Regions from separate parts of the Shewanella sp. HL-SH4 genome, predicted to be linked through region 2. Evidence: riboswitches for the same ligand, from Rfam matches in the RefSeq annotation. Region 2 holds a riboswitch; the other holds the start of a gene.
What was found. Region 2 has a riboswitch for lysine ahead of lysC (lysine-sensitive aspartokinase 3). Riboswitches for the same ligand answer to the same signal wherever they lie in the genome.

Region 1: another riboswitch for lysine. It lies ahead of ACRWQL_RS03540 (Na+/H+ antiporter NhaC family protein); the one in region 2 lies ahead of lysC (lysine-sensitive aspartokinase 3).

What each region holds. Positions count from the first base shown of each region.
Region 1 is NZ_CP195037.1:605,391-612,877, reverse strand. Features, by position in the region: gene ACRWQL_RS03570 (acyltransferase) at 1-455, opposite strand, end outside; gene tsaA (tRNA (N6-threonylcarbamoyladenosine(37)-N6)-methyltransferase TrmO) at 518-1,249, opposite strand; gene rcsF (Rcs stress response system protein RcsF) at 1,330-1,725, opposite strand; gene ACRWQL_RS03555 (H-NS family histone-like protein) at 1,851-2,258, opposite strand; gene ACRWQL_RS03550 (electron transfer flavoprotein subunit beta/FixA family protein) at 2,783-3,532, shown strand; gene ACRWQL_RS03545 (electron transfer flavoprotein subunit alpha/FixB family protein) at 3,534-4,457, shown strand; lysine riboswitch at 4,536-4,733, shown strand; gene ACRWQL_RS03540 (Na+/H+ antiporter NhaC family protein) at 4,810-6,369, shown strand; gene ACRWQL_RS03535 (thymidine kinase) at 6,499-7,077, shown strand; gene ACRWQL_RS03530 (methyl-accepting chemotaxis protein) at 7,269-7,487, opposite strand, start outside.
Region 2 is NZ_CP195037.1:1,503,416-1,510,902, forward strand. Features, by position in the region: gene ACRWQL_RS07485 (DUF4144 family protein) at 1-272, shown strand, start outside; gene ACRWQL_RS07490 (site-2 protease family protein) at 363-1,538, shown strand; gene ACRWQL_RS07495 (NIPSNAP family protein) at 1,636-1,941, opposite strand; gene ACRWQL_RS07500 (succinylglutamate desuccinylase/aspartoacylase family protein) at 2,380-3,504, opposite strand; gene lysC (lysine-sensitive aspartokinase 3) at 3,508-4,866, opposite strand; lysine riboswitch at 4,946-5,121, opposite strand; gene ACRWQL_RS07510 (DUF3293 domain-containing protein) at 5,430-5,861, opposite strand; gene arcA (two-component system response regulator ArcA) at 6,480-7,196, shown strand; gene ACRWQL_RS07520 (D-2-hydroxyacid dehydrogenase) at 7,405-7,487, shown strand, end outside.

The sequences.
Region 1 (7,487 bases), 900 kb from region 2:
CCTATGGTGATGCCATCGACCAAACCCGCTTGAGCGCCAATCCATACATCTTGACCTATTATGATGCCTTTTGATGATGTTGGTTGTTGATAAATAGGCGAGTCGGGTGACATGCCATGGTTAAAAGCATACACAGTGACATTATTTGCAATGCGAGTTTGTGAGCCAATATGAATACCTGCCTGACCACCATCTAAACTGCAACTATGATTAATAGCCACTTCATCGCCTAACGTTATAGGCCCGTGCATAAAGACATCCGCAGCAATCATGCATTTATCGCCGATAGTAATATTTCGACCTGGCTCTGCAAATAACTTTGCTTCAGGCGCAATAAAACATTGCTGACCAATGCTAATGGTTTCAAGTTGAGTTAATTTAATTTGAATAGCTTGCTGCCAGGGCGTAGCCCATTCTAATAACTTAGGCTTGAGATTGAAATAAAGCCAGGGCATCCAGGACAGTCTTTTTTTCTGCTGTTTTTGGTAATCGAGTAATGCCAACGTTTAGTCCTCGTTTACTCATCAAGTAAAACCACAGACGTGGGTTTTAACGTTAATACGATAATTTGGTTATCAATCACCTGCCACAAAATATCAAGGTCATATAGGGCGACTTGATAGATTTTTGGATCCTCTTTTGCTTTTTTGTAAGCAGGCCTGGGGTCTTGGGCTAATACTGCACTAATTAGCGGCTGTAATTGAGCATATTTTTCATTTTCTGCAAGTGTTGATAACTGAATACTCGCATTATCAGAAAAAACAACCTTTATTAACTCAGGCGCCTCCTGTGCTATACCGCCCTTGGCGTCTGTAATGGCATCTGAAAAGGGAATATAAGGTTTTATATCGATAATAGGCGTGCCATCTAATAAATCCATGCCGGATATTTCAAGACACACTTTGCCTTTTCGTTTCACAATACCGTGTAATTTAACCACAGACTGTCCAATACCGTTTGGCCTAAAAGTTGAACGTGTCGCAAATACACCCAGTTTTTCGTTGCCACCTAAACGAGGTGGACGAACGGTTGTTTTCCAGCCTTGAGCTAAATTTTCATGAAAACAAAATAATAACCATAGATGAGAATATTGTTCAATTCCTCTAATTGCATCAACAGTATTTAACGCTGGAGCAAGTTCAATATAACCTTTTACATCGACTAATCCTGGCTGGCGAGGAATACCAAATTTTTGTTTATAAGGGGTTCGGCAAATTGCGACTGCACTAATTTGAGATGTAAACATGATGGCTTATCAACTAGGTATAAAAAGGAGCTGCAATATAATAAAGTCTGATATTGCAGCGATAAAATGACTAAAATAAAATATTATTTTTCTTGCTCGTGTTTAATGGCTTGTCCAATACACAAACTGCGACTAACACAGGCTTTATCCTGTTCTTCAATGATCAAGCATTGTTTGATAATAATGCCATTGGCACCCATATCTGCAGCCTTTTTACGGGCTTTAGTTCTTGCATCTTGAATCGATGCAGGTGCATCGTTTGATTGCTCCTGACAAACCTCACCCTCAGCTAAACCAATAATGGCATAATTGCCTTTTGGTAGGTTGTTTTCTTCATAAACAGTGACATCACCCACTTTAAAGTATTCATTAATCGCTTTGGGATCAAGATTACTGTTAAAGGCATAGTCACCTGCACAAGCTGTTAATAATAAAGATAAAGATGAAAGGGTTAACACTTTAAGGATAGGCGAAAACATAGATGTGCTCACTTAATTCAATTTAATTATAGTTTACTCTCTCTTTATTAGAGGTAAAGGCAAACTTTAATTTGTTTAAAAAAAACGCCTACCGAAGTAAGCGTTTATTATTAATGCTTGAACTATTATTCCATGCCAGGAATTAAAAAGGCACTCATGGATTTACCAGCATCAACTTCTTTTTTAAATACCGTTGGCATACGGCCTTGGCCAGTCCATTGAATTAACTCACCGTCTAAGGTGATTTGATATTTTGCTGGACGAGGAGCGCGTTTTTTAGGTGCTGATTTGCTTGCTGTGACTTCGCCAAGATCTTCAATCGATAAACCACTGTTTTCGATTTGAGCTAAAATACCAGCAATAAGAGCATTTCTTTCAGCATTTGCCGCTTCATCTGCTTTGGCTTCTTCTTCACGTTCAACGATAATTTTATCAAGTTTTGCAGCAAGATCGGTAAGATCTTCAATACTGAGTTCTTTTACAGCAGCTTTAAAACGACGACCATGGGTTAAAATATCTAAAAAATCACTCATAATATTAAACGTCCTAATGAATTGGAATTTACATAGTTTTTATTTGTTAGTTCTGACGTTGAATGAATAAATGCCGCATATTATGCCCATTAATCTTGATTGATACATGTCAGTACTAAAAGCATAATCAAAAATATCTCATTCCTTAGAAATAAATTCCTTCGAGGTTAACTTTTAACATCAAGCTTTATTTTTGAGCAATACATTCAAATAAATTAATAACAAATTAATAAAATAGTATTTATCAATAACCGTAATAATAGAAAGATATTGAGTCTTGATCAATTTAATTTATCAAAAATAAGCTTATTTTATTAATTAGCCTAAAAAGGCTGTTAAAAACGACATGAAGGGTACATATAAGTGAAAAATGTTACTTTAGCTTGCCAATTTGTATGCTATATTTTTTCAAACAAGCGTTTAACTTAGGTTGACGTTAACGTTAACAGGTCGTAAAGTTGAGCTATCTTGCATTGGCATTGGCCAATGTGTTGTCTATAGACAAGGTGTAGGAAGGAAACCCTATGAAAATATTGGTGCCTGTAAAGCGCGTCGTTGATGCCAATGTAAAGGTCAGAGTAAAAGCTGATAATTCAAATGTTGATACCGCCAATCTAAAAATGGCATTAAACCCATTTTGTGAAATTGCAGTTGAAGAAGCGGTTCGCCTCAAAGAAGCTGGAATTGCGACTGAAGTTGTTGTTGTTAGCGTTGGTCCGAAAACGGTGCAAGAACAATTAAGAACGGCAATGGCTTTAGGTGCAGATCGTGCCATCCATGTTGAAACCGAAGAAGAGTTAGTATCACTCTCAATTGCTAAGTTACTGCATGCCGTTCAGCTAAAAGAACAGGCTCAACTGGTGATATTTGGTAAGCAATCTATTGATGGTGACAACAATCAAACTGGCCAAATGTTGGCAGCACTTGCTGACATGCCACAAGCCACTTTTGCATCAGAAGTTAAAATTGATGGCGAGACTATTGTGGTAACCCGTGAAGTCGATGGCGGTTTACAAACGTTGAAAATGCCATTGCCAGCGGTTGTGACAGTTGATTTGCGTTTAAATGAACCTCGTTATGCTTCATTACCAAATATTATGAAAGCTAAGCGTAAGCCTCTGGAAATATTATCTATCCCCGACTTAGGTGTAACGTTGAAAGCACATCAAACCGTATTGAAAGTTACGCCTCCAGCAGAACGTAAAGCTGGCATCATGGTGTCTTCTGTTGAAGAACTTGTCGAAAAATTAAAAAACGAAGCGAAGGTGATCTAATATGACCATTTTAGTTTTAGCTGAACACGATAATGTGCATTTAAAAGCCGACACAGCCAAAGTGGTTGCAGCGGCTACTGCAATTGGTGGTGATATTCACATTTTAGTGGCGGGAGCTCAATGTAGTGAAGCGGCCAAAATGGCGCAAACATTAGCTGGCGTTAATAAAGTCATTGTGGCTGACTCAGCTGTATATGCTAACCAATTAGCCGAAAACTTAGCTAAGTTAATTTTGAGTATGTCTGCAGACTATTCACATATTTTATCCGCAGCCTCAAGCGTAGGTAAAGACACGTTACCGCGTGTTGCTGCCTTATTAGATGTGGCGCAAATATCTGAAGTGATTGACGTAGAAAGCGCAGATACATTTATACGTCCAATATATGCAGGTAATGCATTAGCGACAGTCAAAAGCTTAGATGATAAAAAAGTCATGACAGTACGTTCAAGTGCATTTGATGCGGTTGCTTCAACTGGCAGTGCTGAATTAGCCAATATTGACGAAGTGATTAATGCGCGTACTGAGTTTGTATCACAAAGCTTAACTGAGTCAGTTCGTCCTGAATTAGGTAATGCTGGTATTATTGTCTCTGGTGGTCGTGGAATGGGTAGCGGTGAAAACTTTGCTATTCTAGAGCAACTAGCGGACAAGTTAGGTGCCGCTGTTGGGGCTTCGCGCGCCGCAGTTGATGCGGGTTTTGTCCCTAACGATTTACAGGTCGGTCAAACAGGTAAAATTGTTGCTCCTGATTTGTATATTGCAGTCGGTATTTCTGGCGCAATTCAGCACCTTGCGGGTATGAAAGATTCTAAAGTAATTGTCGCGATCAACAAAGATCCTGAAGCACCAATTTTTCAAGTAGCTGATTATGGACTAGAAGCTGATTTATTTGTGGCTATTCCGGCACTGAATAATTTGTTGTAAATGTGATTTGTGTCACAATATTCGGCCGTAGGGTGGTAACCTTACGGCCGCTATGTTTTTATGTGCTCGCATTTTTACCCTTTAAGTAGAGGTGCATTAAATAATAGTAAAGGTAAGTAGGGTGATGCCTGTGATTTACCTTGAAAGGATTTAATGCCGAAGTTGCTATTGATATCGGTCAATACAGCTGGTGTTGTCGCCAAATAGGTGCAGCACTGCCATAGTATTTTTTGTCGGGATGACAAAGATAAATTACTATGGAGCGCTACTGATAGGACAGGTGTCTCTAAGGTATAACATTACCTTACACCGGTTCAGTCGCCTCCATTCATACATACTCGATGAATAAATAATGAACGTACTTAGTCATGCCGATTCGGCACTATCTTTACTTCCACCTCTTGTTGCCATTGTTCTGGCTATTATCACCCGTAAAGTATTACTGTCCCTTGGGGTGGGGATTGTGGTCGGCGCATTATTACTTACTCAGTTCTCTTTAGGGGATAGTAGTCTATTTTTGCTCAACACAGTCCAAGGGCTGGTTTGGAGTGATGGCGCGCTAAATAGCTGGAATTTACAAATCTTAGGTTTCTTAGTCATGCTAGGCATGATAACCGCTTTAATAACCGTTAGTGGCGCAGCCAGGGCGTTCGCTGATTGGGCTAAAGGGCATATTCGCAGTAAACGTGATGCCAAGTTAATGACCATCTTTTTAGGCTGCGTGGTGTTTATCGATGATTATTTTAACAGTTTAGTTGTCGGCTCAATTTCAAAACCCATTACCGACAGATACCATATCTCGCGTGCAAAATTAGCTTATTTATTAGATTCTACAGCGGCTCCCATTTGCGTTATTTCACCAATTTCAAGCTGGGGGGCCTACATTATCGCCTTGATTGGTGGCATTTTAACCGCGCATGGCTTTACTGAATCAGGTCATTTGAGTGTGTTTGTCCAAATGATCCCGATGAATTTTTATGCCATATTCGCGTTACTGTTATTATTATGTGTTGCCTTGTTCGGTCTTGATGTTGGCCCTATGCGGCAACATGAATTAAATGCCAAAAAAGGTGAGCTTTATGATGAATCTAAAGGCCTTCCCCCTGGTGCAAACGCTGACCTGCCTGAAGCAGATACGGGGAAAGTAATTGGTTTATTTTTACCTATTTTGACATTAATCGTTGCCACAGTTTACTTTATGATAACTAGCGGTGCAGATGTGCTTGCAGCCGATGGTAAAGTCTTTACTATTTTAGGCGCTTTTGAAAATACTCAAGTGAGCCAATCACTATTTTATGGATCAGTCATTGGTTTTAGTATTACGTTAATTTTAGCTTTTATTCAAAAGTTAGAGATGGGGATGATTTTTAAAGGTGTGGTTACTGGTGCGCGTTCAATGTTACCCGCTATCTATATATTATTGTTTGCCTGGTCTATTGCTGGTGTGATTGGTCAGCTAGAAACCGGTAAATATATGGCAAGTTTAGTTACAGGTTCAATTCCTTTTGAGCTTTTACCTGTGGTGTTATTTATTCTTGCAGGCATTACCGCTTTTTCAACCGGCACAAGCTGGGGTACTTTCGGCATTATGTTGCCAATTGCTGCCGATATGGCAATGGGAAGCGACTCAAATATGATGTTACCTATGCTGTCAGCTGTGCTTGCTGGTGCTGTTTTTGGTGATCATTGTTCACCTATATCCGACACCACTATTTTGTCATCGACAGGGGCCAGTTGTCATCATATAGACCATGTTATCACTCAGCTACCTTATGCCTTAATTGTCGCGCTTATCAGTATCGTTGGCTATACAGTACTTGGCGTTACTGGCTCATTAATCAGTGGTTTAGTCGCCTGTAGCCTGGTATTTGTGATAAGCATATTAGCGTTAGCTTTTTATGCGCGTCGCTAGCCGTTAATCATTTATCGTTAACATTTATGATTAATAATGCCGCTCAATCGTTATTAAGCGGCATTATTATTTGTGGTTAATGGTCATATCAAAGTAGAATTTAGTAAAGCAACAATATTGGACATTATTTTGGCGCAACTGTATTTTTATTATTCGTCGATGAACGCGGGTAAATCGACCTCATTATTACAATCTTCTTATAATTATCGCGAGCGTGGCATGCACACGTTAGTTATGACAGCATCAATTGACGATCGCTATGGCGTTGGCATTGTTGCATCACGAATTGGTATACAAACTGATGCGCAAGTGTTCGCCAGTGGCGATGATTTGAGTGATATTATTGGTCAATCACATCAACAGAAACATATTCATTGTGTACTTGTCGATGAGAGCCAATTTTTGTCAAAAGCACAGGTTAAGCAGCTGACTCATGTGGTGGATAATTTAAATATCCCTGTATTGTGTTATGGGCTGCGAAGTGACTTCCAAGGTGAGCTATTTACTGGTAGCCAATATTTATTAGCTTGGGCTGACAAATTAGTTGAGCTAAAGACGATTTGCCATTGTGGTCGCAAAGCCAATATGGTGGTTCGTTTAGATGGTGATGGCAAACCAATGAAAGAAGGTGAGCAAGTGGCGATAGGCGGCAATGAAACCTATGAATCGGTTTGCCGTAAGCACTTTAGAGAGTTTTTATGGGATTAACCCAGCTAAGCTAGTATGATGAAAATGTCACTTTAAAAATCTAATCTTAAAGTGACATTTGATTATAACGATACTAATTACCACAATATCATTTCACTTATCTCTTTGAGCATTCACTTCTATCTCTAAGTATTAAATACCTAGCGCACTTAATGTCGTCTTTAACACTCAAATGCTTTAGTTCTCAAAAACTATAACTTAAACCGTTCAACAGATGCGGTTAATGAATGGGCTAATTGATTTAATTCCTGGCTTCGCTTCGCCATTGCTGAGGACTCTTCTGCATTATGTTCAGCAGACTCTGCTGTTTCAGCCATAGTATGCTCAATTTGCTCACTAAAACTGACCTGTTCATGTGCCGCATGATTAATACTTTGACTCATTTTATCTATGGTTAACAGCGCCGACTC
Region 2 (7,487 bases):
ATATTGCCGATCAATCAGCTTGGCAAGAATATCTTGATCATGAGGCAGCTAATCTAGTTGCTGAAGATAAGCTCATTGATAGCACAGGACAATGCTGGCTAATGACTGAATCTATTAAGCAGCACACATTAACATCCAGCACGCCAATCAGCCTTGAGCAATTTATTACCATAGTGCAGCGATTCGCACAATTACAAGGACAGTGTTGCAGCAGTAAATTAATCTTCTCAAACTTTCAACAGGGCTTTGCAATCATTGAGCAATTAGATTGATTAAGCTAGATTGATTGAGCAATTGATTGAGCTATTGTCAGGCCTCTGGCAAAATAGCGACAATTTTACTGAGTAAGTTTGAGAGTGTGCATGGAGTTATTAAATATTGAGTGTCTTGGTAAACGGCTACGTTTAGAAGGCTCAATGGCCGGTTGGCAACAGCTATATTGGGACAACCAGTTGGTGTCACAAAAATCAGCTTCCCCCAATAACCAAGCGTTTCACATTCATCAGTTTGAATTGACCTCACAATCAACCCGCCCACTCTCAACTCCATCGGCTAAGCAACACACCGACGGTTTAGAAAATAGTGCGCTAGATGATGTCATAATTGATAACATTCAGACCAATGCGATTCCAGTAAGGCTTGAAGTCGATGTTAAATGGCAGCCTTTTTATCTTGAATACTGCGTGTTAGTTGACGAAGAGCAAATCTGCCAAGGTCAACGTACAACCAAAGACATTGAACAACAAGTACCAGAAATTCCTGCACCTAAAGCTAATAAAATCAGTATGATCGGCTTAGCATCATTAGGATTCAAATTACTAAAAAGCGCTAAAGTGGTCAAAGCCTTATTAGCCGGAGCCAGTGTTGCTGCTTATTCGTGGCTATTCTCTATTGAATTCGCCCTCGCCTTAATTGCCTGTCTAGTATTCCATGAATATGGCCACATTAGAGCTATGAAGCACTTTGGCATGAAAACCAAGGGCATCTATTTAATCCCCTTTATGGGCGGTCTAGCCTTAAGCGATGAGCGCATTAACACTCGCTGGCAAGATGTGGTCATCTCCATAATGGGTCCCACATTTGGCTTGTTTTTGTCTATCGCTTGCTTGGTAGCTTACTGGGTCACGGGCAATGTTTTTTTTGCCGGCTTAGCCGCCTTTAACGCGTTACTCAACCTGTTTAATCTATTGCCTATTTTGCCATTAGATGGTGGCCATATTTTAAAAAGTATCAGCTTTTCGATGAATAGCGTCACAGGGTTAATCGCCTGTGTTGCCGGAGCCGCTATTGGGGTATTTATCAGTTACAGCTTAGGCTTAGCTTTGTTGGGTTTCTTATTATTAATTGGTAGTTTAGAGATTGTGTTCGAGTGGCGCGGTCGTCATCAAAGTCATTTATTACCGCTAGACCGATATGGTCAAATATTTTCGGCAATTTGGTACTTGCTAACGGTTAGTGCATTAATTGGTATTATTTGGGTTATAGCGGGCACAGGTGATGATATGTTGCGGATGCCACTAGAGATTCTAAAAAGCTAGTTGATTTGAAGTGAGCTTGAGGTGTGTTTAAAATTTGTTGAAACTGCCTCAACTCACTTTTTGAAAACGTCCAATTATCTTCAAACGGCTTTTATGTTTATTCGAAAACAGGACGAAAAAAGCTACGTTCATAACTTAAAATACACATTGTATCTTCGGCATATTTAAAAGCAATCATGCAATCTTTATCCATAAGAGACTTCTCACGATACATTTCGTAAGTAGCCAAACTAGGGAATGAAAATAAAGCTAAAGCCTTGTTATTAGCACCTTCTGAAGGCAAAAAATAACCGTGATGATTACCACCAAATTTATTGACTAACGGGATCCAAAGTTTTGCATAATACTCAAATTCTTTAAGCTTATATGGATCGACTACATAATTTAAATAACACGTGACCAAGTGAATTACTCCATATAAATGTGGTTAATGTATACGAGGCAGTAGAATAACTCTAACAACCAAATTCATTGAAAAACAAGTTTTCTGAAATCAATCCTAAGCTTTTATTACGATGCTATGCGATGTATTTCTAGCCTTTCAATATGATCTTTCTTAAAAATAGTCACTCTAAAGAATCAACTCTACACTCAGACATTCCTAGCTGTTGACTAAAATATCAAATGAAACAGCCAACGATTCTAAGTTCTTTGCAATGCAAAGTTACATGGTATTTAACGCCTTGCGCATTTGCTTTGCAATAAAAATGGGGATGGTTTGATATACCATAAAGAATCCAAAAAATATTAAAAAAGTACAAAACGTTAGCCAATATAAATCTAAATAGTCAAAATTCTTTATTTGAAGAATTTAGCAAGCCTTCCATGGCTGTCAGAAACATCAAAGCTCAAACAAATTGGTCATCACTTTATACAACTCAGTCCCTTGATGAACAGACGCCGAGGCGAAGTGCAAAATAGGCACGCAGTCTTTATCTAAACTCAGCGGTGTAACCGCTTTGTCTGAACCGTATAAATCCAACCTCAGCATATTGACTAAAGATTGCCCTGCTGCCAATGGCTCACCGACTGTGGCGCAATACTCAACCATGCCAGATTGCGGAGCATGAAACTTTTTATAATCTTTTAGATAACAGCCATAACGCGACAGTTTTGCAGGTTCAATAGCTTGTTTAATCACCCCACGATGGCTTAAATAAGCCAAAATACCATTGGCATCGACTAAAGCATCTGCCATATCAATCCGCTCTTGGCTAGCCAGCTCAAGGGTAAACGCTGCCACTGGCACATCAAAATGACGGCCTTTACTCGCGGCATAATCGGTTAGTTGCCACCAGGGACAAAACGCAGCCTCATCCATGGCGCCGCCAAAACTGTTAGGTATGATCAAACTGTATGGAATAGAGAAAAACTTAGCTGAGTCGAGATCATACTCAGGACAATACAGATGCTTACAGGATTTAGGCCCTGTATGTAAATCAAGCACGATATCGGCTTGATGAGCCAATGACTGCAAACTCACCGCTAATCTATGACCTGTAGTGATGCCCCAAGGCTGTTGTAGCTTGGTGTGACAAGCCTCAATTAGTGTTGCCTTAAACGATTTAATCAGCTCATCATTAGGTAAATCTTGATGCTGTTCATACCAGGCAGCTATGTCGATTTTATGTTCTAAGTACTCACGGTTCCAATTAACACCGGTTATTGGGTCAAATCGGCCTAGGGTAAACTCACCACTTTTTTGATTAATACCCAGCGGGTTGGCTAAAGGAGCAAGCACAATATCCCCTAAAACCTCAAGCTCTTCTAACAAGGTCATTAGTTGATAAATTACCGCATTACCTTGCACTTCAGCACCGTGCACGTTGGCTTGAACGTATACGGTCGGTGCGCTGCTGTCGATGCCTTTAAAAGTGAATAAAGGCACATCAAGGGATTGCCCAGCAGCGAGTTCACCTACATTCAGTGATGTGCGCAATGCTTTAGTCATCATTTGCTTTGTCATAGGTTACTCGAAAAGATTTTGATGTAATGCTTTAACAACGTCTGCCGCTTGAGTTTCATCAATTAATACACATAAATTATGCGGGCTAGCACCCTGGCATATCATACGGACATTGTATTTTTCTAATACTTGAAATACTCGGCTACAAATACCGGCTGTAGAAGCAATTCTGTTACCAATAATCGCCACTAAGGCTAAGTTATCTTCCACTCTTACCCGACAATGTTGTGATAACTCTTGCAATAACGATTCACTTAATAAGCCCTGGCCGCTTGAGTCAGAGCCTGTTTTATCTAATGTTAGCGCCACGTTCACTTCTGAGGTGGTGATCAAATCTACCGAGATTTTATGGCGCGCTAATGTAGCAAAGGTTTCAGCTAAAAAACCCTGGGCGTGAAGCATTTGTAAGCTATGCAGATTTAATAAGGTTTGGTCACGGCGTAATGCCACCGCGCGGTAAACTGGCGTATCTTCTACTTGATGACGGATCCAGGTTCCACCCGCTTCAGGGTCTTTACTTGAACCGACAAACACCTGAATTTTCTGGCGAACAGCTGGAAGTATCGTTGCTGGATGCAATACTTTTGCACCAAAAGTGGCCATTTCAGCGGCTTCATTAAAACTGATTTCAGCAATCGGGCGGGCATTTGGGGCTAAACGTGGGTCTGTGGTGTAAATGCCAGCAACATCGGTCCAAATTTCTACCGCATGGGCAGATAAAGCTTCAGCTAATAAAGCGGCTGAATAATCACTGCCACCACGACCTAATGTTGTGGTGCGGCCCTGTTCATCGGCCCCAATAAATCCCTGAGTAACAATAATACTGGTGCTTAATAGCGGTTGTAAAAAATCACTCGATAAATGAGCAATTTGTTCAATTTGAGGTTCGGCACGACCAAAATGGCTATCGGTACGAAGCACCTGGCGTACATCAAAAGCCTGGGAAGATGCGCCCTTTTCACGGATAACAGCAGAGAATAATACCGACGAACAATGCTCTCCCATAGACAGCAGCTCATCCATAGCCGCTTTACTGCGATCAAGAATTAATGATTCACTTAACACAGACATACGGCTTAAAAGCTTATCAATTTGCGCAGCTATGTCCTGTGGCTGGCTCAATTCATCAATAATACGATATTGGATTTGGGCAACTTGTTTAAGCAAGCTTAGACGACGTTCGTCGTTGACATTAGCACTGGTAAGTTCAACTAATAAGTTGGTTACACCGCTAGATGCACTGACCACCACTAAACGGGTATTAGGATTAGATAAAACGATATCAGCACAACGACTCATCGCTGAGAAATCAGCAACAGAGGTTCCGCCAAACTTGGCTGCAACTAATTGATTTAACGACATATAATACACTCCGAACTAAACTTCGTTCGAAGAGCCTGGTGCAAAGATAACGCACCCTTAAAGAAGGGAAACAGCAATCACCACCAGAAGCTCTCCACCAAATAACAGGTGACAATCGCTAGGATTCAACCTAAGCGACCGATAAATAAGTTAACCAAATCTTATTGTATCTCGGCGTTAATCTCCCTCATAAGCTGTCATGGGAATTGGTCTTCCTCAAGCTTACTACCTAGTTAACGCTCCTCTTCTGTGCCTCCCTAAGGAGGGACCAGCAAAATAACAATAAACCTAGGGTTAAGTCAATGCGCAAGATTGCAAGTTGAGTAAAAATAAACAAATGCATTATTTGCAGTAACGTACAATGAGGATTTGGCAGTAAAAAAGCGATTAGATGTGGTTTTGGGTAAGTTATGGGCATGATAAAGATGACATTGTAAATGCAGAATGCAAATAGTGAGGTAAACAGAGCTTTAATACAAAATCAGTCGTTGGTATTAGCTCATCACACTCATTTGTTAAATTTATTGTCCCAATTAAAAATTAACAAATGAAAATAAAGCAGTTTAACAACATTCAGGGAAATCACTGACTAAACGTAAACGTTGATTAAAGGCCCCCATTTGCACCTCACTTTTGTGCTGATCAAAGCAGGCTACAAGCGATAACAAGCCTTGATTAACATAGTAAATTGCATGTTGCTTAAACTCTCGACCTAACTCAACAGCTTGATTTTTATCAATAAAAACAGCCCAACTTTTTTCAACATGTGACAAATCAGGTGCTACCCCCATTAAGCAACGGTAAGGGCTTTGATATTGAAGGATTTTTAGTTGCAGTTCACGATCTAACAGGCGGTTTTGACTTGGGGTAAGTAAGCACCCTAATGGGTTATGAGCAGTAATAATAGCGAAAGAAAAATCAGGTGATAATGACTGGGTTAGCAAAAAGTGCGTTTTTTGATAGTCCTGCCACACAGTATCGATAACATTTTGCATAATAAATCCCACTAAATAAGCCCAAAAGAGTGTAGCAGAAAGAATTTAATAGCGAAAGAAATGTAAATTTAACAGCAACAAAATATAAATTTAACCGTTTTAAATCAATTAACTAAGCATAATCACACTCATTTTTTATACTTAATAAATTATTTTTTTTAACATTTCATTTGTTAACAAATGCAAATAAAGGGTACAATAGCCGTCACTTACTGATTGATCGTCACAAAAAGCAGCTTTTAAGGCAAATTTTTACGATTAATACTATTAAGCTAAGACTTTACCGCCGTAAAATTACTGTCATATTGTTAGGTGTCTGTTTAAAAATTTCATTTTAGTTATGTCTAAATAGGAACTTTTAACTATCTTTAGGTTCACAGTCTACAGCGGTACGTATTGTTGCCATGATGAAAGGTTTTTTAAGTCTTAGTAAAACTCACTCTAAGCTATTGCTTAAAATAGCAATTAAAAACATTAGAGAATAAGAGAGTGTTTAAATTCAAGGCAGACAATGTTAAACACCAATAATCCAGAATTTCTAACGTATGCAGTTAAGCGTACGTAAACACTAGCCCAATGCTAGATAACAAATTTTATTAATTTTTAGGTAATTTTATTATGCAAAATCCACATATTTTAATTGTTGAAGACGAAGCTGTAACCCGTAATACCCTACGTAGCATATTTGAAGCTGAAGGTTATGTTGTTACTGAAGCTAATGATGGCGCTGAAATGCACAAAGCCATGCTTGAAAATAAAATTAACCTCGTGGTGATGGACATCAACCTACCAGGTAAAAATGGTTTGTTATTAGCGCGCGAACTTCGTGAAATCAACAATATCGGCTTAATTTTCCTAACCGGTCGTGATAACGAAGTTGATAAAATTTTAGGACTAGAAATTGGTGCTGATGATTACATCACTAAGCCATTTAACCCACGCGAATTAACCATTCGTGCGCGTAACTTATTAACTCGTGTAAACAGTGCCGTCACTGAGAGCGAAGAGAAAGGGTCTGTTGAATACTACCGTTTCAATGACTGGAGCTTAGAGATTAATAGCCGCTCATTAGTTAATCCACAGGGTGAATCTTACAAGTTACCACGCAGTGAATTCCGTGCCATGCTTCACTTTGTAGAAAACCCGGGCAAAATATTAACCCGTGCAGATCTACTAATGAAAATGACTGGCCGTGAGCTTAAGCCACATGATCGTACTGTTGATGTCACCATTCGTCGTATTCGTAAGCACTTTGAAAGCTTAGCTGATACGCCTGAAATCATCGCGACCATCCACGGTGAAGGCTATCGTTTTTGTGGTCACTTAGAAGATTAATTATCGACCATCACATATGGTACGATAAAATAAAACCGAGCCTATGCTCGGTTTTTTTATATCTGAGGTTATTTTATGGTATGAATTAGGCGAGTTGATTTACCCCCCTATTCTGATAATTTAAAGTTTATATAATTTGATTCCGTTATGCCCCATGCCTAATATACTGCTATCTACCGTTAACGAACATTAAATGGATTAATCCATCATGGCCAATAAGTTACTGTTACTGACGCGCGAAAATGAAATTTATCGAGAGTTAATAACCCAATGCAACTTACCCGATTTAGT